3 regions of the Streptomyces sp. NBC_00683 genome follow, and region 3 is predicted to be linked to each of the others. Evidence: riboswitches for the same ligand, from Rfam matches in the RefSeq annotation. Region 3 holds a riboswitch; each other region holds the start of a gene.

Region 1 (7,422 bases), 1.1 Mb from region 3:
CGTGTCTGTATCCGAGCCGGCTGACATCGGCGCTGGTCAGAGCCACCGCACTGGAGCTGGTGATCCTCGCGGGACACCTCCTCATCTACCCCACCGGCATGACCCCCGAGCGCCGGCTCCCCACCGCCCCTCCCGGCCCCGGACACGAAGCCGGTCCCGAGAACGGTCCCGAAACCGCGGGTGACCGGCAGAGCCCCGGTCACCCGGACAGCCCTGGTCACCCGGACACCCCCCACGCCACTCTTTCGGCGACCGGAACCACCGCCCTCCCGGCCCGGTCCCTCGACCGGCCGCCCGTCGTCCTCCTGCACGGCTTCATCGACAACCGCTCGGTCTTCGTCCTGCTCCGCCGCTCCCTGGCCCGGCACGGCTGGCGCCATCTCGAGTCGCTGAACTACTCGCCCCTGACCTGCGACATCCGCACGGCGGCAGAGCTGCTGGACCGGCACGTCGAGGAGATCTGCGCCCGCACCGGACACACCGAGGTCGACATCGTCGGGCACAGCCTGGGCGGCCTGATAGCGCGCTACTACGTACAGCGACTGGGAGGTGACCGGCGGGTGCGCACCCTGGTCACCCTCGGCACGCCGCACGGCGGCACGGCCGCCGCCCCGCTGGCCGGTGCGCACCCGATCGTGCGCCAGATGCGCAGCGGCTCCCCCCTGATCGAGGAGCTGCGCCGGCCGGCCCCGGGCTGCCGGACACGGTTCATCAGTTTCTGGAGCGAACTGGACCGGGTCATGCTCCCCGTCGAGACAGCCTGCGTCGACCACCCCGACCTCGACGCGCAGAACGTGCGCGTGACCGGTATCGGACATCTCGCACTGCCGGTGCATCCCGCCGTCGCGGCCGCGATCCGTCAGGCACTCGAGTCCGACGACACGGTCATCGGCACCCAAGGGGCCTCTTCAGTCGCCTGACGAATAGAACAAACTTCGAACATAGGGCCAAGGCTGCTTCTCCAGTCCACCGAAAGGCGGCCGATTGCCCGTTTCCTGAGCGGACAGAACCTGCCGAAGATTGTCGTCGTCGCGTACCGCCGGGTACAGTCGCGGCCACTGCTCACCCTGGGTTCCCCCCACCGGACCCCGGAACAGGTCCTGCTGCCGAGGCGAGAGAGAAGTTGGTGAACGACCAGCACCCCCACGCCGGGTACGTCGGATACGACAGCCACTCCACCGGCAGCTTCGACACCGACCCGCTCTTCGGGACTCTTCCCGGTCATCACGACGGCAGTCACGAGACGTACGACAGCAGTTACACGGCTGCGTACGACAGCACCTACGGCGGCTACGGAAACGCGTATCCGGCAGAGCCGCAGAGCCACAGCGTCCCGTACGACCCCACCCAGTGGGACACCGGCGGACACCAGCAGGCTCAGCAGGCCCCGTACGACGCGTACGGCGCCCAGGCCCATCCGGCGCAGCAGACGTACGAGACCACCGCCACCTGGCTGCCCGACGGCGGGATTCCCCCGCAGGCCGGCGCGCCGGAGGCGACGGGCCAGTGGGACACCACCGGCTGGGACCACACGGGCCAGGCCGACCAGTGGGCGACGAGCGACACCGGCGCCTTCCCCACCACCACGTTCAGCGACACGTCCTACGCCACGGGCACCTACACGGCCCCGGCCTTCGAGACTCCCGGCTACGGGACCGGCGCCTACGAAACCGTCGACACCGGCGCGTACGACGCCACCGCCTGGAACACCGGCGCCACGCCCGAGAACACGGCGTACGCACCCGAACAGACGTCGTACCCCTCGTACGAACACCAGTCGGCGCCCTACGAGTCCTACGAGACGGCCGAGTTCAGCGCCCACGGCGCCGGGACCGAGGCCACGGAGTACGCCGAGTCCGCGGACTACGCGGACACCAACGGGTACACCGGGACCGCGGACTACGCCGAGACCGCCGAGTTCGCGGAGACCGCCGACTACACGGGCACCGGCACCGACGGGGCCCTGGAAGCCGACGAGCCCGACCCGGCCGCCGAGGCCACCGGCACCGCGCACTCCGCCGACGCACACGCCGACGGCGACACCGACATCCCCGCGGCCCGCACCTCCACCGCCCAGCGCCCCGTGGGCCGTTCGGCCCCGCGCGGCGGTGGCGGCAGCCGAGGCCGGCGCCGCACCCCCGCCAAGCGTTCCGCCCTCCTCACCGTCGCCGTCCCCTCCGCCTGCGTCATGAGCGTCGCCGGCATCGCCGCCGCCTCCGTGAGCGGTGTCGGTGGCGCCGACGAGCAGAAGGACGACACCACGACCGTGGCTGCCGCCGACCCGGGCACCGTCAAGCCCGTCGCGGCCAACAACAAGCTGGACACCCAGCTCGCCAACCTCAGCGCCGACGCGGAGAACTTCGCGGACCGTGCCAGCCGCACCCAGGAGCGCATCGACCTGAAGGAGCGGCAGGCCGCCGAGAAGAAGAAGCGCGAGGAAGAGGCCGCCCGCCGCGAGGCAGCGCGCCCCAAGTTCGTCCTCCCGGTCAAGCAGCACGGCCTCAGCGCGTACTACGGCCAGGCCGGAGTGAACTGGATGTCCGTCCACACGGGCATCGACTTCCCCGTCGCGTACGGCACCCCCGTGATGGCGGCGACCGACGGCACCGTGCGCACCCAGTGGAACAGCGCCTACGGGAACATGGCCATCGTCACCGCGGCCGACGGCACCGAGACCTGGTACTGCCACCTCAGCACCACGAAGATCCGTTCGGGCTCGGTCAAGGCCGGCGACGTCATCGCGTTCTCCGGGAACTCCGGGAACTCCACCGGCCCGCACCTGCACTTCGAGGTACGGCCCGGCGGCGGCTCGGCTATCGACCCGATGCCGTGGCTCCGCAGCCACGGCATCAACCCCAACTGATCAGAGCTTCTCGACCGGCGCGTACCGCAGGAGGAGCTTCTTCGGCCGCTCGTCCCCGAAGTCGACCGTCGCCTTCGCCTGGTCGCCGAACCCCTCGACCGCCGTCACCGTGCCCAGTCCGAACTGGTCGTGCGTGACGCGGTCCCCGACCACCAGGGTGACCACCGGCTTGTCCGAGGTGCGCCGGGTCGCGAAGCCCGAGGGCCCCGACTTGGAGCGCGACGAGGACAGCGACGACGTGATCCCCGACGTCGGTCCCGCCGGAGCCGCCATCGGCCCCTTGCGCTTCCAGTCCAGGTGCTGGTCCGGGATCTCCTCCAGGAACCGCGACGGCGGGTTGTACGAGGGCTGACCCCACGCACTGCGCATCGCGGCCCGGGTCAGGTACAGCCGCTCACGGGCACGCGTGATGCCCACATAGGCGAGCCGGCGCTCCTCCTCGAGCTCCTTCACCTGTCCCAGCGCGCGCATGTGCGGGAAGACGCCGTCCTCCATGCCGGTCAGGAACACGACCGGGAACTCGAGGCCCTTGGCGGTGTGCAGCGTCATCAGGGTGACGACACCGGAGCCGTCCTCGTCCTCGTCGGGGATCTGGTCGGCGTCGGCGACGAGCGCGACCTTCTCCAGGAACTCGGCGAGGGTGCCCGCGCCCTCCTCCTCCGCCCGCTCCTGCTCGAACTCGAGGGCGACGGCGGCGAGCTCCTGGAGGTTCTCGATGCGGGTCTCGTCCTGCGGATCGGTGGACGCCTGGAGTTCGGCGAGATAGCCGGTCCGCTCCATGACGGCCTCCAGCACGACCGCCGGTCCGGCGCCGGACTCCACGATCGTGCGGAGCTCCTCCATCAGCGTGTTGAACCGCTTCACCGCGTTGGACGAGCGGGCCGCCATGCCGTACGCCTCGTCGACGCGGCGCAGTGCCTGCGGGAAGGAGATCTTCTCGCGCATCGACAGGGCGTCGATCATCGCCTCGGCACGGTCGCCGATGCCCCGCTTCGGCACGTTGAGGATGCGGCGCAGCGGGACGGTGTCCTCGGGGTTGGAGAGGACCCGGAGGTAGGCCAGGACGTCCCTGACCTCCTTGCGCTCGTAGAAGCGCACTCCGCCGACGACCTTGTAGGGCAGCCCGACGCGGATGAAGATCTCTTCGAAGACACGGGACTGGGCGTTCGTACGGTAGAAGACGGCGACGTCGCCCGCCTTCGCGTCCCCGGCGTCCGTCAGCCGGTCGATCTCGTCGGCGACGAACTGCGCCTCGTCGTGCTCGGTGTCGGCGACGTAGCCGGTGATCCGGGTGCCGGCGCCCGCGTTCGTCCAGAGGTTCTTGGGGCGGCGGCTCTCGTTGCGCTCGATGACGGCGTTGGCCGCGGACAGGATCGTCTGCGTGGAGCGGTAGTTCTGCTCCAGCATGATCGTCTTCGCGTCCGGGTAGTCCTCCTCGAACTGGAGGATGTTGCGGATGGTCGCGCCGCGGAAGGCGTAGATCGACTGGTCCGCGTCACCGACGACGCACAGCTCGCCCGGGGCGTCGGCCTCGCCCGCCGGGCCCACCAGCTCGCGTACGAGGGTGTACTGCGCGTGGTTGGTGTCCTGGTACTCGTCGACCATCACGTGCCGGAAGCGGCGGCGGTAGTGCTCGGCGACATCGGGGAACGCCTGGAGCAGGTGCACCGTCGTCATGATGATGTCGTCGAAGTCCAGCGCGTTGGCCTCGCGCAGCCGCGCCTGGTAGAGCGCGTAGGCCTGCGCCAGCGTCTTCTCGAAGCCGTCAGCGGCCTGACCCGCGAAGGTCTCCTCGTCGATCAGTTCGTTCTTCAGGTTCGAGACCTTCGCCGTGAACGACTTCGGCGGATAGCGCTTCGGGTCGAGGTCCAGGTCGCGGCAGACCAGCGCCATCAGCCGCTTGGAGTCGGCGGCGTCGTAGATCGAGAACGACGAGGTGAAGCCGAGGCGCTTCGACTCGCGGCGCAGGATCCGCACGCACGCGCTGTGGAAGGTCATGACCCACATGGCGTTGGCGCGCGGTCCGACGAGCTGCTCGACGCGCTCCTTCATCTCGCCCGCGGCCTTGTTGGTGAAGGTGATCGCGAGGATCTGCCCCGGGTGCACCCCGCGCTCGGCCAGCAGGTGGGCGATCCGGTGCGTCAGCACCCGGGTCTTGCCCGAGCCCGCCCCGGCGACGATGAGCAGCGGGGAGCCCGCGTGCACGACGGCGGCGCGCTGCTCGGTGTTCAGCCCGTCGAGCAGCGCGGCGGAGTCGACGACGGGGCGCGGGGCGCCGTCGCGGTAGTAGGCCTCGCGCGGCGGTGGGGGACCGTCGAAGACGCCCCCGAAGAGGTCCTCCGGCACCGCTTCGGGTGCGTGGTCCTCGGGGGGTGGCGGGGGGCCCTCGTCCGCTTGCTGGAGGCCGGTCAGGAAACTGTCGTCAAAGAGGCTGCTCATCGCCTGACGAGTCTAGGCGGCCGCACCGACACCCCGGGGCCGCATTCCGCACGAGGGCCAGATCCGTGCGCGCACCGAGACGGATCGCCCACAGTGCGTAGGGATTCGGAGGCACTTCCCGCAATAGGACCGGTCAATCCAGAAAGGTCACGGAAATGTATCGGGCATATCGGCCATCAACCTTCACAGGGGCACCACGGGTTGGCTAGCGTGCTCCGACGGGTGACCGTTACCCCCTTGAGGCGAACCACGCCGCGCGGGCACCCTCGCTGAATCCGTCGCTCCCGCACGGGAGTCCGGAACCGGGGACCCACACGCAGCACCGGGGTGAATCGGTCCGTCCCGCTGGACCGTAGGGCAGCCTTCCGTTCCGCCCGAACCCGACAGCTAACCCGGTAGGCGGTCCACGGAAGGAGATGCCGGCCTTGGCGTCGCATCGCAAACCGCGCACCCGTGTGCGCACCAGCTCCCCCGCCGTCGGTCTCACGACGGCGGCGCTCGCGTCCGTCACCCTGCTCTCCACGCAGAGCGCGACGGCCGCCCCTGCGGAGCCCAAGCCCAGCATCGAGGAAGTGCAGAAGAAGGTAGACGACCTCTACCGCCAGGCGGGAACGGCGACCCAGCAGTACAACAAGGCGAAGGCGGCCTCCACCCAGCAGCGCTCCAAGGTCGACGCGCTCCTCGAGGCCGCGGCCAAGCGTGCCGACAAGCTGAACGAGACGCGCCGGGAACTGGGCAACTACGCGGCCGCGCAGTACCGCAGCGGAGCGATAGCCCCCACGGCCACGTTCTTCCTCGCGGACGACCCGCAGTCGTACTTCGACCAGGACCAGCTGATGGCCCGGATGACCAGCCAGCAGCAGAAGGCGGTCGCCGACTTCCGTACGCAGCAGAGCGAGGCGGCGACCAAGCGGGTCGAGGCGACGAAGAGCCTGCAGACGCTCACCGAGTCGCAGACCACGCTGCGCACCAGCAAGCAGCAGGTGCAGAACAAGCTGGCCGAGGCGCGCACCCTGCTGTCGGAGCTGACCGCCGAGGAGAAGGCACGGCTCGCGGAGCTGGAGCGCAAGAAGGAGGCGGAGGCCAGGCGCAAGGCGGAGGAGCTCGCGCGCCAGCAGGCCGCCGCCGCGAAGGCGGAGGCGGACCGGGCGGCGGACGAGGCCTCGAAGGAGGAGGCGGGCACCGGAACCGGCACCGGCACGGGCTCCGACAGCAGCTACGCGTCGAAGGCGGACAAGGTCCTGGCCTTCGCACGGGACCAGATCGGCAAGCCGTACGTCTGGGGGGCGACGGGCCCGTCCTCGTACGACTGCTCCGGGCTGACGCAGGCCGCGTGGAAGGCGGCGGGCGTCGACCTGCCCCGCACCACCTGGGACCAGGTCGAGGTGGGCACCCGGGTGGCCACCGCCGATCTGAAGCCCGGTGACCTGGTCTTCTTCTACGACGACATCAGCCACGTCGGCATCTACAAGGGCGACGGGATGATGATCCACGCGCCGAAGCCGGGCGCGAACGTCCGCGAGGAGTCGATCTACTACATGCCGATCTACGGCAGCGTGCGCCCGGCGTAGCACGGAGCGCACGGACGGAACTGCCTACGGGCCCGGCACGCACCGGGCCCGTAGGGCTGCCCGGTCAGGTCCAGAGTGTGGCGATGAAGATGTTGGCGACCGTCAGCCCGCCGACCGCCATGAAGACGCCCTTGTCGACCTTCTCCTCGTCGCGCTTCACATAGACGAGCGCCAGGATCACGACCAGGAGCAGCAGCTTGATGCCGATCTTGATGTTGTTCACCGGCTGGTCGTCGAGCTGGTTGAACCCGACCAGGGCGAAACCCGTGACGAGCATCATCAGCGCACCGTGCAGCATGGCGGGTCCGAACCGCGCGGCACCCTTCCCCATGGCCGTCATCTGAGTGAGGAACCCACCCAGCAGGGAGGCGATTCCGATGATGTGCAGGGCGACGAAGACATTGATGAGTACGTCCATGGCCGCAGCGTAGCGGCGGCCATATCACCAGTCTTCAGCTAGGTACTAATTCCTTATGAGTTCGCTCTCGACCCGTGCGAATTGCCCGACAACAGCTGGTTTTTCCGGTCATTTGCGTTGATCGAAACGTC
Region 2 (7,422 bases), 5.2 Mb from region 3:
ACGATCCCGCGCGCCTGGCCGAGGCCGTTCGCCGCTACACCGTCCGCTACCGCACGGCACCGCCCGCCCCACCGGACCTGGTCGTCGTCGAGATGGCCGTCGACCGCGTCCTGAGCCTCAACCTCTGAATCTCCCTTACAGAAAGCGAAGTGACACCGCGATGCCCACCCTTCCCGTCCTCGATTCCACCCTCCACTACCGCGAGTCCGGCGACCCCGACGGGCTGCCGTTCGTCTTCCTCCACGGCAACCCCACCTCCTCCCACCTGTGGCGGAACATCCTGCCGGGCGTGGCAGCGCCCGGCCGCCGCCTCCTGGCCCCCGACCTCATCGGCATGGGCGACTCCGGCAAACCCGACCTCGCCTACTCCTTCGACGACCACGCACGCTATCTCGACGCCTGGTTCGACGCCCTCGGCCTTGCCGAGGCCGTCATCGTCGGCCACGACTGGGGCGGCGCGCTCGCCTTCGACCGCGCGGCCCGCCTCCCGGGCAGCGTGCGCGGCCTCGCCTTCACCGAGACGATCATCAAGCCGCTGGTCGGCAACGAATTCCCGTCGGCAGGGCGGGAGTTGTTCACTCTCCTGCGCACCCCCGGGGTGGGCGAGGAGATGATCCTGGAGAACTCACTGTTCATCGAGAGGTTCCCGGACACGCTCGCCACCCCGATGGACCCCGCCGATCTCGAGGTCTACCGCCGCCCCTTCCCGACCCCGCACAGCCGACGCCCGATCCTGGCGTGGACGCGCATGATGCCGCTGGACTCCGAGCCCGCCGATGTCGTGGCCCGCATCGAGCGCTACGACGCCTGGCTGGCCGCCAGTCCCGAAGTCCCCAAGCTGCTCGCCGCTTTCGAACCCGGCCCCGGCGCGATGACCGACCAGGGGGCCGTCGCCTGGTGCGAGGAGAACATCGCGGGTCTGGAGGTCTCCCGCCACGGCCTGGCCGGCCACCACTCCCCGGAGGACCGCCCCGCGGAACTGGCCGCGGCGATCAGCACCTGGGCCGACGCCCACGGGCTGGCACGGCTGTAGGTGTCCTCGAACGCGGCAGTGCCGTCACCGTCGCACACCCGAGCCTTGGTTCCTCGGCCGCCGCGAGCCCGCCGGGGTCTTCGAACAGTTGTCGTGTCAACGGCCGTGCCGATGTCCCCCGAGGCCGGACACGCCCGATGCGCAGATCAATTTTCCTCGCTCGTTCGGCGTAGAGCATCCCCCTCACGGGGGACAGCTCAACTTGCGCATCCCGCGCGGACACTGAGTGGAATTCACCGTTCCGCTGCTGGTACGAGGCCGGTCACGCAGCGTCGCCTCAGCTTCGGTCCCACCCCGTCCACCCGAACAGATCAGTCGTGATGACTCTCACAAAACGACCTTCACAGCGGAAATCCGGCGGTCCGTGAGTAAAGATCCCTGGGACGACAAGCCCCCGCCACCGCGGCGGGGCGGTCCGGGCGGACGCCGAGTCCTGCCGCTGCCCGGATGCCTGGTCGACAGAAGTGGATCGGCAGGAGTGGAGGACCCGAGCACAACGGGTCGACGGGATATCCCTTCGACCCTCGGGGTGAAGCCGCCAAGTGCGGCCGGGCAACTTCGCCAGCCCGAACCCGACAGGTCATCCTTCACAGGCGGCTGACGAAGGGTTGCGCATGACTGCGCAGGTTCATGTCCCGTCTCTTTTCGCCCGGGTCGGTACGGCCTCGGTTCTCACATTCGCCGTAGGCACCACCATGCTCGCCCCCGGCCTCGTCAACGAGGCCGAGGCCGCTGCCCATTCGACGAGGGCGCTCGACATCGCCGCCTCGAAGAAGGGTTCGCCCTACAGGTACGGCGCCAGCGGCCCCCACCGCTTCGACTGTTCGGGCCTCACGCTCTACTCGTTCAAGAAGGCGGGCAAGAAGCTCCCCCGCACGGCCCAGCAGCAGTACAACAAGACCCGTCACATCTCCTCGTCGCAACGGCGCCGCGGCGACCTGGTCTTCTTCCACGCGGGCCGGAGTGTCTACCACGTGGGCATCTACGCCGGCGGCGGCAAGATCTGGCACTCGCCGAAGACCGGGGCGGTGGTCCGGCTGGAACGGATCTGGTCGAAGAGCATCTGGTACGGGCGGGTCCGCTGACGGCGGCCCCGGCTGACACCGCCGTCAGCCGCTCCTGCCGGTCCCGCCGGGGGCCGCCCCGCCGAGTCAGTGCAGCAGCGGCCCGGTCACCAGCACGAGCCCCAGCGCGGTGAGAGCCGCGCCGCTGCCGCCCTCGATCGCGCGGGCGGTACGCGGCCGGCGCAGCCAACGGCCGAGGCGGTCCACCAGCAGGGCCACGGCCGGGAACCAGAGGAGCGCCAGCACCACGACCACGGCCGCCAGCAGCAGGGTCCTGGGAAGCGGCGGCTGCCCCTCGGGGACGAACTGGGGCAGCAGGCTCAGGAAGAGCACAGGCGCCTTCGGGTTCAGGGCGTTCGTCAGGAAGCCCTGACGCAGTGCCCGTACCGGCCCCAGCTTCGCGGCGGGCGCCTCCTCCGCAGCGGAGGCGCCCGCCGCGGTCCGCCGCCTGAGCGCGTACAGGGCGCTCACCCCCAGGTAGAGCACATAGGCACCACCGAGCAGCTGCACGGTGCGGAACAGGACGGGCATCGCCACCAGCACCGCCGCGAGTCCGGCGACGGCCAGCGCGGTGTGCACGAGCAGTCCCCCGGCGACACCCAGTGCCGCGGCCATGCCGGACCGGCGCGAAGCGAGGGCGTTGCGTACGACCACGGTGAAGTCCGCGCCGGGCAGGGCGACCATTCCCGCGGCGACCGGGATGAAAGCGAGCAGTTGTGCGTCCATGGGTACACCCTGACCCGGACGGCCCTTTAGCGTGTACTTGCAATCTTCTGGGTCTGCCAAAAGGAATGCTTTATGTACGATCCGACGCGGCTGGCCGCACTGGTGGCGGTCGCCGAGGCCGGTTCGATCACGAAGGCGGCCGCGAGGCTCGGTTACACCGCGCCCGCCCTGTCCCAGCAGCTCGCGAAACTGGAGCGGGAGGCCGGCGCCGCGCTTCTGGTTCGCCACCATCGCGGGGCGCGCCTGACGGCTGCCGGCGAGCTGCTGGCCGGGCGTGCCCGACGGGTCTTGGACGAGATGGACCAGGCACGGCACGAGCTGGCCCGGCTCGCGGGGCTGTCGGGAGGACGGCTGCGGGTCGGGACGTTCACCACGGCCGGGATCCACCTGCTGCCGCCGGTGCTCAGTGCGTTCCGGCGTGCCCACCCGGACGTGGAACTCACCGTGACGGACTACGAGCCGCCCGGCGGGGTGGCAGCCGTGGCCGCGGGCGACGTGGATCTGGCGCTGACCCATGCGTACGAACCGGCTGTCGCCGATCCGCTGCCCTCCGGGGTGTCCGCCGAGCCTCTGCTGGTCGAGGAGCTCGTACTGATCACGGCCGTGGGGCAGGCGCTGTCCGAGGGCAGCGGCCGGCTCCCGGTGGCCGAGCTGGCGGGCCGTCCGCTGATCAGCAGCGCACCGGCGCATCCACCCCGGCAGGGGGTGGAGCGTGCGCTGGCCGACGCGGGGGCCACTCCTGCCGTGGTGTGCGAGTCCCCCGGTTACGCGCTGGTGTGCGCACTGGTCAGTGCGGGTGTCGGCGTGGCCGTCGTGCCCGAGATGGTCGCTTCGATGTCCCCGACACCGCTCGCCGTGCGGCGCCTCGAACCCTCCGCCTTCCGCCGGACGATCTCCGTGGTGCACCGCGGCGACCGGTCGACGGCCGCGGCGGCGACACTCAGGGCTCTGCTGCGCAGCGGCTTCGGCCGCGCCACGGGGGCGCGGTGACGTCAGGCCTGGGCGGGCACGACCCAGGGAAGGGCGATCGACACGGTCTTGCCACCGTCCGGGGTGGGGCTGACGCTCAGCCGGCCGCCGCATTCCTTGGCGAGGGCCCTGATGATCACCATCCCGCGCCCGTTGTCCTGCTGGACGGCGGCGGGCAGCCGTTGGGGCCAGCGGGGGTGACTGTCCGTCACTCCCAGATACAGCTCGACGTCCCGGTCGAGGCGGAGATCCACCGTGAAGGTGGGCGACTGCCCGAAGGTGTGCTGGACGGCGTTGGTGGCGAGCTCCGAGACGATCAGCCGGATCGTGTCGGCGGCGTCGGTCCCGTCGGGGAGGCCCCAGCCGGCGAGAACGCCGGCCACGTACCTCCGGGCCCTGGAGACCGAGACCGGGTCGCTCGGCAGAGTGACGGTTGCTTCTTGATGGTCTGCCATGGCGACGCCGTCCCTTTCCCGCCCTGACCGACCTGCGATCGGCCTGGATTGTGCTTCGCGCCAGATTGCCACTGATGCCGCCCTCTGTAACGGCAATCCATCAAGATATGCATATATCTGTCGCCCAATACGGTGAACTCTGCCCCGGAAGCCGTATACGGGCGCAACACTGGCCCCCTTCCGAGCCGAACCCGGTACGGGCCGGCTCCCCGCCGAGCGGAAGGAGGCCGGCATGCGGCACGGCCCAGCGGTACGCCGACGCAAGCTCGGGGAGGAGCTGCGGAGTCTGCGCCACACCACGGGACTGACGAGCCGGGAGGCAGCCCGTCTGCTGGGCTGGCACCAGTCGAAGGTGAGCCGGATCGAGACGGGTGCCAGCGGAGTGACTCCCGGCGATGTGACCCGGTTGCTGGACGCCTACGACGTGGACGACGTCCACCTCCGGTCCCTCCTGGAGGCGCTCGCGGGCTCGGCGGGCGGCGGGGGCACCGGGTGGTGGCACGCCTACCGGGGCCTCATCCCGCCCCAGTACCGCGACTTCATCAGCCTGGAGTCCCAGGCCGGAGCCGCCCGCACACTGGAGACCTCGGTGGTCCCGGGGCTGCTCCAGACCGCGGACTACGCACGGGCGGTGACCCGGTCCTCGCTGGACGGACTGCCGCCCGGACAGCTGGACTCCCTGGTCGAGGTCCGGCTCGCCCGCCAGGGGGTGCTGTACGCGCAGCGCCCGCTGCAGTTGAGCGTCGTGCTCGACGAAGCCGTGCTGCGGCGCGGAGTCGGCGGCCCCCAGGTGATGAGGGAACAGCTCGACCATCTGACACATGCAGCTCAACTACCCCACGTGCAACTGCAGTTACTGCCGTTCGAGGCCGGCAGCTACATCGGCCTCACGGGGCCTTTCGTTATCTTCTCCTTTCCGAACATTTCTGATCTGGATGTGGTCGTTCTTGACCATTTGACGAGTAGTCTCTATCTGGAGCGGAGAGAAGACCTTGAGGCGTACAGCTCGGCCTTCCGCACGATGCAGGCTCACGCACTGTCGCCGGAGCGATCGCTGGACCTCATCGCCGCAGTCAGCCGCGGCGATTGACCGGACCTACAGACTGCCCGAGGGGGGCACGATGTCCGACCGTCTCGCACACCGTCTCGAACAGCACCAACTGCGGTGGCGCCGCAGCAGCCGCAGCACCGGGATGAACAACTGCGTGGAAGCAGCCCGGCTCGGCGACGAGCATCTCGCCGTACGCGACTCCAAGGACGTGGACCTGCCGCCGCTGCGCTTCTCGGCGACGGCCTGGACCTCCTTCGTCGCCGGGCTGGGTGACCGCCGGGTCAGCTGACCTGCGAGGGTGCCGATGCCACGATCGTGGCCACCGCGGTCGCGATCTGCTCACGGCTCAGGTCCGCCCGTGCGGTCAGCCGCAGCCTGGAGATCCCGTCCGGCACCGACGGCGGCCGGAAGCACCCGACCGCGAGTCCGGCCGTGCGGCAGTCCGCCGCCCAGCGCACCGCCGCCTCCGCGGACGGCGCGCGGACGGAGACGACCGCCGCGTCGGGGCGTACCGCTGTCAGACCTGCCGCGGTCAGCCGCCCGTAGAGGTCGAGGGCGACCTCGCGGGCCCTGTCCGCCCGTTCCGGTTCGCGGCGGAGCAGCCGGAGAGCGCCCAGGGCCGCTCCTGCCGCCGCCGGCGCGAGACCGGTGTCGAAGATGAACGTACGGGCCGTGTTGACCAGATGGTCGATGACCCGGGCGGGGCCGAGGACCGCACCGCCCTGGCTGCCCAGGGATTTGGAGAGGGTGAGCGTGGCGACGATGCCTTCGCCGCCCGCCAGCCCGGCGGCGGCGAGCGCTCCGCGTCCGCCCTCGCCCAGCACGCCCAGGCCGTGCGCGTCGTCCACGAGCAGTGCCGCGCCCTCGGCGCGGCAGACATCGGCGAGCTCCGCCAGCGGCGCGGCATCGCCGTCCACCGAGAAGACGGAGTCCGAGACGGTCAGCGCACGTCCGTCGTGCGCCTGGAGCGCTTTGCGCACGGCGTCGGGGTCCGCGTGCGGCACGACCGCCGTGGCGGCCCGCGAGAGCCTGCACCCGTCGACGATCGAGGCGTGGTTGCCCGCGTCGGACACGATCAGCGAGCCGTGTCCGGTGAGTGCGGTGAGGGCGGCGAGGTTGGCCGCATACCCGGACGAGAGCACCAGGGCGGCTTCGAACCCGCAGAAGTCCGCGAGCTCGCGTTCGAGTTCGGCGTGCAGCGCGGTGGACCCGGTGACCAGCCGTGAGCCCGTGGCGCCGGCGCCCCAGCGCCGGGCCGCGTCCGCCGCCGCAGCGGTGACTTCGGGGTGCCGGGTGAGGCCGAGGTAGTCGTTGCTCGCGAGGTCCAGCAGTTCCGCTTCGGCCGGCCGGGGGCGCAGGGTCCGGACGAGTCCGGCGGCGGCACGGCGACGGGCCTCGTCATCGATCCAGTCGAACGGGGCGAAGGGCATGGGAGGGTCCCTTTTGTAGGCAGCTCACAGACCCTAGCCCGGTGCGCAGCAGGTCAGGATGTGGCAATACACACACCCTTGGCCGCCTCTCCTGTCCGGTTCCTCCTTGGCCGGAGGCCGTGCCGTACGTAAGGATCAGGTCCATGGACCTGCTGAACACGCTGGTGGACAAGGGGCTGCGGCGCGAACTGCCGACCCGTGAAGAAGCGCTCGCCGTACTGGCGACCTCCGACGACGAACTGCTCGACGTGGTGGCCGCGGCCGGAAAGGTGCGCCGCCAGTGGTTCGGGCGACGCGTGAAACTGAACTATCTGGTCAACCTCAAGTCCGGGCTCTGCCCCGAGGACTGCTCGTACTGCTCGCAGCGGCTGGGATCCAAGGCGGAGATCCTCAAGTACACCTGGCTCAAGCCGGACGAGGCGACGAAGGCCGCGACCGCCGGAGTGGCCGGTGGCGCGAAGCGCGTGTGCCTGGTGGCGAGCGGCCGCGGACCGACGGACCGGGACGTCGACCGGGTGTCGAAGACCATCGAGGCCATCAAGGAGCAGCACGAGGACGTCGAGGTGTGCGCCTGCCTCGGTCTGCTGTCCGAGGGCCAGGCGGACCGTCTCAGGTCCGCGGGCGCCGATGCGTACAACCACAACCTCAACACCTCGGAGGGTACGTACGGCGACATCACGACGACCCACACGTA
Region 3 (7,422 bases):
CGACGACGAGGCCTGAGCGGCCCCGGCGTCGTCCGGCCGGGTGTTACAGCGGTCCGGCGATCACGGAGACCGGGCTCGTCAGCGGCGTGCCCGAGCCGTCGCGCCGCGGATCCGGGGCAGGCAGCTCTGCCGGTGTGCCGTTCTGCTGCGCGGCGCGGGCCGGAACAGCGCCTGCCCACGCGAACACCAGGACGTCCTCGCCCTTGAGGAAGCGCTGGCAGCGCACCCCACCGGTGGCCCTGCCCTTGCGCGGATACTGGTCGAACGGGGTGAGCTTCGAGGTCAGCTCCGAATCGTCCAGCGTGCCGTGCGAGCCGGCCACCGTGAAGACCACGGCGTCCACCGCGGGATCCACCGCTGTGAACGAGAGCACCACGGCCCCCGCCGTGAGCTTGACGCCCGCCATGCCGCCCGCCGGGCGCCCCTGCGGGCGCACCTGCGCCGCCGGATAGCGCAGCAGCTGTGCGTCGGACGTGATGAAGACCAGGTCCTCCTCGCCCGTACGCAGCTCCGTCGCGCCGACGATGCGGTCACCGTCCTTGAGCGTGATGACCTCCAGCTCGTCCTTGTTGGCCGGATAGTCGGGCACCACGCGCTTCACCACCCCCTGCAGGGTGCCGATCGCCAGGCCCGGCGACTCCTCGTCCAGCGTGGTGAGGCAGATCAGCTCCTCGCCCGTCTCCAGCGTGAGGAACTCCGAGATCTGAGCCCCTCCCGAGAGGTTGGGAGCCGCATGGGTGTCCGGCAACTGCGGCAGATCGATCACCGACAACCGCAGCAGGCGCCCCGTGGACGTCACCGCACCCACATCACCGCGCGCCGTCGCGGGGACGGCCGAGACGACCACGTCGTGCTTCGTGCGCTTGGCGTCCTCGGCCGCCACGACCTGGTCGGCGTTGGCCGTACGGGCCAGCAGACCGGTCGACGAGAGGAGCACCCGGCACGGGTCGTCGGCGACCTCCAGCGGTACGGAGGCGACCTGCGAACCTGCCGACTCCAGCAGCACCGTGCGCCGGTCGGTGCCGAACTTCTTCGCCACCGCGGCCAGTTCGGCCGAGACGAGCTTGCGCAGCTCCGCGTCCGACTCCAGGATCGCCGTCAGCTTGCCGATCTCGTCGTTGAGCCGGTCGCGCTCGCTCTCCAGCTCGATCCGGTCGAACCGGGTGAGCCTGCGCAGCGGGGTGTCCAGGATGTACATCGTCTGGATCTCGCTCAGGGAGAAGCGCTCGATCAGCCGCTCCTTGGCCTGCGCCGAGTTGTCGCTGTCCCGGATGATGCGGATGACCTCGTCGATGTCGAGCAGGGCGACGAGAAGTCCCTCGACCAGATGCAGCCGGTCCCGGCGCTTGGTCCGGCGGAACTCGCTGCGCCGGCGCACCACCTCGAAGCGGTGGTCGAGGTAGACCTCCAGGAGCTCCTTGAGCCCCAGGGTGAGCGGCTGCCCGTCGACCAGCGCCACGTTATTGATGCCGAAGGACTCCTCCATCGGCGTCAGCTTGTAGAGCTGCTCCAGCACGGCCTCCGGCACGAAGCCGTTCTTGACCTCGATCACCAGCCGGAGCCCGTGCGACCGGTCGGTGAGGTCCTTGACGTCCGCGATGCCCTGGAGCTTCTTCGCGGAGACGAGGTCCTTGATCTTGGCGATCACCTTCTCCGGGCCGACGGTGAAGGGCAGTTCGGTGACGACGAGGCCCTTGCGGCGCGGCGTGACGTCCTCTATCGCGACGGTCGCACGGATCTTGAACGTGCCGCGGCCTGCCGCGTACGCGTCCTTGATCCCGCCGAGACCGACGATCCTGCCACCGGTCGGCAGGTCGGGGCCCGGGACGAAACGCATCAGGGTCTCGAGGTCGGCGTTCGGGTGCCTGATGAGATGGCGCGCGGCGGCGATCACCTCGCCGAGGTTGTGCGGGGGCATGTTGGTCGCCATGCCGACCGCGATCCCGGACGCCCCGTTGACCAGGAGGTTCGGGTACGCCGCAGGCAGGACGACGGGCTCCTGCTCCTGGCCGTCGTAGTTCGACTGGTAGTCGACGGTGTCCTCGTCGATCGACTCCGTCATCAGCGACGTGGCGTCGGCCATCCGGCACTCGGTGTACCGCATGGCGGCCGGCGGGTCGTCGTTGCCGAGCGAGCCGAAGTTGCCGTGTCCGTCGACGAGGGGCAGGCGCATCGAGAACGGCTGTGCCATGCGCACCAGTGCGTCATAGATCGACGCGTCACCGTGCGGGTGCAACTTGCCCATCACTTCGCCGACGACACGGGCGCACTTCACGTAGCCGCGGTCGGGGCGCAGCCCCATCTCGTTCATCTGGGACACGATGCGGCGGTGCACGGGCTTCATGCCGTCGCGGGCGTCGGGCAGAGCCCTGGAGTAGATCACCGAGTACGCGTACTCGAGGAAGGAGCCCTGCATTTCGTCGACGACGTCGATGTCGAGGATCTTCTCCTCGAAGTCGTCCGGCGGCGGGGTCTTCGTGCTGCGGCGGGCCATCGCGGCTGCGACTCCTTCACAGATTCTGTCGGGCAACCTCAGGTTCTGACGCCGACCATTGTGGACCGCCGCACCGACAACGCCGACCTCGACCCGTCCGAAGTGGTCTCAGGGGCCCCTCAGGAGCCCCTGTTTACGGCACCATCTACGACAACATTCACCGATCGGGAACTTCGCCAGGTGCCGGTGCGCTTGCTTACAGTGGCAGGTCCGGCAGGAAATCCTGTATCGCGATCGAAGGGACGTACATGCCCATGGGTCACACGGCCACAGCCCAGGCCGGTTCCGGCGGCTTGACGGCGACCGAGCACCGCTTGGCCAACGGCCTGCGCGTGGTGCTCTCGGAGGACCATCTGACCCCGGTCGCCGCGGTCTGCCTCTGGTACGACGTCGGTTCCCGTCACGAGGTCAAGGGACGCACCGGCCTGGCTCACCTCTTCGAGCACCTGATGTTCCAGGGCTCCGGCCAGGTCAAGGGGAACGGACACTTCGAGCTGGTGCAGGGGGCCGGCGGTTCCCTCAACGGCACCACCAGCTTCGAGCGCACCAACTACTTCGAGACGATGCCCACGCACCAGCTGGAGCTCGCCCTGTGGCTCGAGGCCGACCGGATGGGCTCGCTGCTCGCCGCGCTCGACGACGAGTCCATGGAGAACCAGCGCGACGTCGTGAAGAACGAGCGCCGCCAGCGCTACGACAACGTTCCGTACGGCACGGCGTTCGAGAAGCTCACGGCCCTCGCGTACCCGGAGGGCCACCCGTACCACCACACGCCGATCGGCTCGATGGCCGATCTGGACGCGGCGACCCTGGACGACGCGCAGGCGTTCTTCCGCACGTACTACGCGCCCAACAACGCCGTGCTCTCGGTGGTCGGCGACATCGACCCGGAGCAGACGCTGGCCTGGATCGAGAAGTACTTCGGCTCCATCCCCTCGCACGACGGCAAGCAGCCGCCGCGCGACGGCACGCTGCCCGGCACCATCGGTGAGCAGCTGCGCGAAGTGGTGCACGAGGAGGTCCCCGCGCGTGCGCTGATGGCCGCCTACCGGCTGCCGCACGACGGCACCCGCGAGTGTGACGCCGCTGACCTGGCGCTGACCGTCCTCGGCGGCGGCGAGTCGTCCCGGCTGCACAACCGCCTGGTCCGCCGCGACCGTACGGCGGTGGCCGCGGGATTCGGGCTGCTCAGGCTCTCCGGAGCGCCCTCCCTGGGCTGGCTGGACGTCAAGACGTCCGGTGGTGTCGAGGTGCCGCAGATCGAGACGGCCGTCGACGAGGAGCTGGCCCGCTTCGCGGCCGAGGGCCCCACGCCCGAGGAAATGGAGCGTGCGCAGGCCCAGTTGGAGCGTGAGTGGCTGGACAGGCTCGGCACGGTCGCGGGCCGCGCCGACGAACTGTGCAGGTACGCCGTGCTGTTCGGCGACCCCCAGCTCGCCCTGACCGCCGTGCAGCGGGTGCTCGACGTCACCGCGCAGGAGGTCCAGGCGGCCGCCCAGGCGCATCTGCGTCCCGACAACCGGGCGGTCCTGGTCTACGAGCCGGTCGAGCCGGCGGACGAGGCCGAGGATGCCGCAGGCAGCACCGACGACCACGAGGGGGCCGAGAAGTGACCGACGCCGCCGTGACTGGAGTAGCGATGGAGTACCACCCGCAGCCGACCGCAGGCGAGGCCAGGCCCTGGGCCTTTCCCGCGCCCGATCGCGGCGCCCTGCCCAACGGCCTGACCGTGCTGCGCTGCCACCGCCCCGGCCAGCAGGTCGTCGCCGTGGAGATCTTCCTGGACGCGCCGCTCGACGCCGAGCCCGAGGGTCTGGACGGTGTGGCCACGATCATGGCGCGCGCGCTGTCCGAGGGCACCGACAAGCACTCCGCGGAGGAGTTCGCGGCCGAGCTGGAGCGCTGCGGTGCCACGCTCGACGCGCACGCCGACCACCCCGGTGTCCGGGTCTCGCTGGAGGTTCCGGTCTCCCGGCTCTCCAAGGCGCTCGGCCTGGTCGCCGAAGCGCTGCGGGCGCCTGCCTTCACCGAGAGCGAGGTGGAGCGCCTGGTGGGCAACCGGCTCGACGAGATTCCGCACGAGCAGGCCAACCCCGCCCGGCGTGCCGCCAAGCAGCTCTCCAAGGAGCTGTTCCCCGCAACGGCGCGGATGTCACGTCCGCGCCAGGGCACCGAGGAGACCGTCCGGCGGATCGACGCCGCGGGTGTGCGCGCCTTCTACGACGCCCATGTCCGCCCGTCCACCGCGACGGCCGTCATCGTCGGCGATCTCACGGGGGTCGATCTGGACACGCTGCTCGCGGACACCATCGGTGACTGGTCGGGCAATGCCGGCCAGTCGCGCCCGGTGCCGCCGATCACCGCGGACGACACCGGCCGAGTGGTGATCGTGGACCGTCCCGGAGCCGTGCAGACGCAGCTGCTGATCGGCCGGATCGGCGCCGACCGGCACGACAGCGTCTGGCCCGCCCAGGTCCTGGGCACGTACTGCCTGGGGGGCACCCTCACCTCCCGGCTGGACCGCGTCCTGCGCGAGGAGAAGGGCTACACCTACGGTGTCCGGGCCTTCGGCCAGGTGCTGCGCTCGACGGCACCCGGATCCGTGTCCGGGGCGACCGGCGCCGCGATGCTCGCCATCAGCGGCTCCGTGGACACGGAGTCCACCGGGCCGGCCCTGGACGACCTGTGGAAGGTCCTGCGCACCCTGGCTGCCGAGGGGCTCACGGACGCCGAGCGCGAGACCGCCGTGCAGAACCTCGTGGGGGTCGCCCCGCTGAAGTTCGAGACGGCGGCATCGGTCGCGGGCACCCTCGCCGACCAGGTGGAGCAGCACCTCCCGGACGACTACCAGGCCCAGCTGTACGCGCGCCTGGCGGAGACCGGCACGGTGGAGGCGACGGCCGCGGTCGTCAACGCGTTCCCCGTGGACCGGCTGGTCACGGTTCTCGTGGGAGACGCTTCGCAGATCGCGGAGCCCGTCAGGGCGCTGGGTATCGGCGAGGTGTCGGTCGTCACCGGCTGACGGAACGGAGCAGAGCGAACCCCGGCGAGTGCGTTCTCGCCGGGGTTCTCCCTTTTGTCTGAATTGGTGGAGAAAGTTCATGTATGGCCTGTGGGATGTGCGACAAAGCGACCTGTCCGTTTGGTGATTGAAAGTCGCCCGGCCTAGCGTCGGCTCGGCTGTCCGCCAGACGTATGCCGCATCCGCGGCGCCGGACAGTCATCGCCGAGTCCCCGTCAGGCGCGAGCCTGGGGAGCCGGGGACCCACGTAGTCCCTGGGGTGAATCGGATGTCCGCGTCTCGTACGAGGCGGGGGATCCGTAGGAGACCTTCCTGCTCCGAACCCGTCAGCTAACCCGGTAGGCGAGAAGGAAGGAAAGGATCAGCCCCTCCATGGCGTTCACCCGTGCCACCGGGAAGCACCGTGCCCCGAGCCGCCTGACGCGCAGGAGCGCCAAGGCCGCCGGCATCGCGGCTCTGGCCACCACCGGCGTCATCGGCGGAATGGCCTCCCCGGCCCTCGCCGCGGACTCCGAGGCCCTCACCGTCACCGGTCTGACCCAGGCCGTTGCCATCGACACCACTCTCGCCGCCCAGATCGACGCCCAGGCCGAGGCGCAGCAGCACCAGGCCGACGTCGTGGCGAAGGCGAAGGCCGAAGCGGCGGCCAAGGCGAAGGCCGAGGCCGAGGCGAAGCGCAAGGCCGAAGCCCGCGCCAAGGAGGTCCGTGAGGCCAAGGCGCGCGCCGCCCGCGCCGCCGAGCGCGCCCGGCTGAACTCCTTCCACCTCCCGGTCGCCGGCTCCTCCGTGACCACCGGCTACAAGTCCAGCGGTGCCCTCTGGTCCTCCGGCAGCCACTCCGGCATCGACTTCCGCGCCGCGTCCGGCAGCTCCGTCGTCGCCGTCGGCGCCGGAACGGTCGTCGAGGCGGGCTGGGGCGGCGCGTACGGCAACAACATCGTGCTCCGGATGACGGACGGCACGTACACCCAGTACGGCCACCTCTCCTCGATCGGCGTGTCCGTCGGACAGAGTGTCACCTCGGGGCAGCAGATAGGCCTGTCGGGCTCCACCGGCAACTCCACCGGACCGCACCTGCACTTCGAGGCGCGGACCACCCCGGAGTACGGATCCGACATGGACCCTGTCGCCTACCTCCGAGCACACGGTCTCCAGGTCTGAGACCTCCTGCCGCACAGCTTTGCGAAGGCCCCGGCACCTGCCGGGGCCTTCGTCGTGCCGCCCCGTACCGCTCCGCTGCGAACCTCCGCAGAAGTACTCGTCGGCCGGCAGATATCCATGGATTCCGCTCCGCCATCGGAAATTGCGGCTGATTGCAATAGAGTCACAGAACAGGCGTCGATCGGCCGCGTTTCGCGGGGATTAAGGCGGAGGTTCGGACATGCGCATTCCCGCGCATTCGGTATGCACGGCAATCCGTGACGACATCGTCTCCGGTGTCTTCGAACGCGGCAGCCGCCTCACCGAGGAGGTGCTCGCACGTCGGTACGGGGTCTCCCGCGTCCCGGTGCGCGAGGCACTGCGCACCCTGGAGTCCGAGGGGTTCGTCGTCACCCGCCGGCACGCCGGTGCCTGTGTCGCCGAGCCCACGGAGCAGGAGGCCGCCGACCTCCTGGAGATCCGCATGCTCCTGGAGCCACTGGGCGCGGCCCGCGCCGCCCAGCGTCGTACCGAGGCACACCTCAAAGTGCTCCGAGGCCTGGTCAGGCTGGGGCAGGAGCGGGTTCGCCGGGGCGAGGGGGAGGATCTGCGCTCGCTGGGCGGCTGGTTCCACGAGACGCTGGCCCAAGCCTCGGGCAGCCCCGCCCTCATCGCGCTGCTCACCCAGCTCAGGCACAAGATCACCTGGATGTACGCGGTCGAGCACCCGGCCCGCCCCGCCGATTCCTGGGCCGAGCACGGCGCC

Evidence for each region. A riboswitch is a leader RNA that binds a small molecule or an ion and turns the genes downstream of it on or off. The one in region 3 is predicted to bind cyclic di-AMP.
Region 1: another riboswitch for cyclic di-AMP. It lies ahead of OG257_RS15355 (C40 family peptidase); the one in region 3 lies ahead of OG257_RS10315 (M23 family metallopeptidase).
Region 2: another riboswitch for cyclic di-AMP. It lies ahead of OG257_RS33145 (C40 family peptidase); the one in region 3 lies ahead of OG257_RS10315 (M23 family metallopeptidase).

Annotation. Positions count from the first base shown of each region.
Region 1 is NZ_CP109013.1:3,495,316-3,502,737, forward strand. Features, by position in the region: gene OG257_RS15340 (esterase/lipase family protein) at 1-920, shown strand, start outside; gene OG257_RS15345 (M23 family metallopeptidase) at 1,127-2,863, shown strand; gene pcrA (DNA helicase PcrA) at 2,864-5,302, opposite strand; cyclic di-AMP (ydaO/yuaA leader) riboswitch at 5,560-5,720, shown strand; gene OG257_RS15355 (C40 family peptidase) at 5,719-6,873, shown strand; gene OG257_RS15360 (hypothetical protein) at 6,938-7,291, opposite strand.
Region 2 is NZ_CP109013.1:7,601,580-7,609,001, reverse strand. Features, by position in the region: gene OG257_RS33155 (pyridoxamine 5'-phosphate oxidase family protein) at 1-128, shown strand, start outside; gene OG257_RS33150 (haloalkane dehalogenase) at 125-1,033, shown strand; cyclic di-AMP (ydaO/yuaA leader) riboswitch at 1,472-1,644, shown strand; gene OG257_RS33145 (C40 family peptidase) at 1,648-2,118, shown strand; gene OG257_RS33140 (LysE family translocator) at 2,185-2,823, opposite strand; gene OG257_RS33135 (LysR family transcriptional regulator) at 2,896-3,813, shown strand; gene OG257_RS33130 (ATP-binding protein) at 3,816-4,247, opposite strand; gene OG257_RS33125 (helix-turn-helix domain-containing protein) at 4,480-5,337, shown strand; gene OG257_RS33120 (DUF397 domain-containing protein) at 5,369-5,587, shown strand; gene OG257_RS33115 (8-amino-7-oxononanoate synthase) at 5,580-6,728, opposite strand; gene bioB (biotin synthase BioB) at 6,872-7,422, shown strand, end outside.
Region 3 is NZ_CP109013.1:2,360,355-2,367,776, reverse strand. Features, by position in the region: gene OG257_RS10335 (CobW family GTP-binding protein) at 1-16, shown strand, start outside; gene OG257_RS10330 (DNA gyrase/topoisomerase IV subunit A) at 44-2,494, opposite strand; gene OG257_RS10325 (M16 family metallopeptidase) at 2,743-4,107, shown strand; gene OG257_RS10320 (M16 family metallopeptidase) at 4,134-5,516, shown strand; cyclic di-AMP (ydaO/yuaA leader) riboswitch at 5,709-5,876, shown strand; gene OG257_RS10315 (M23 family metallopeptidase) at 5,889-6,677, shown strand; gene OG257_RS10310 (GntR family transcriptional regulator) at 6,898-7,422, shown strand, end outside.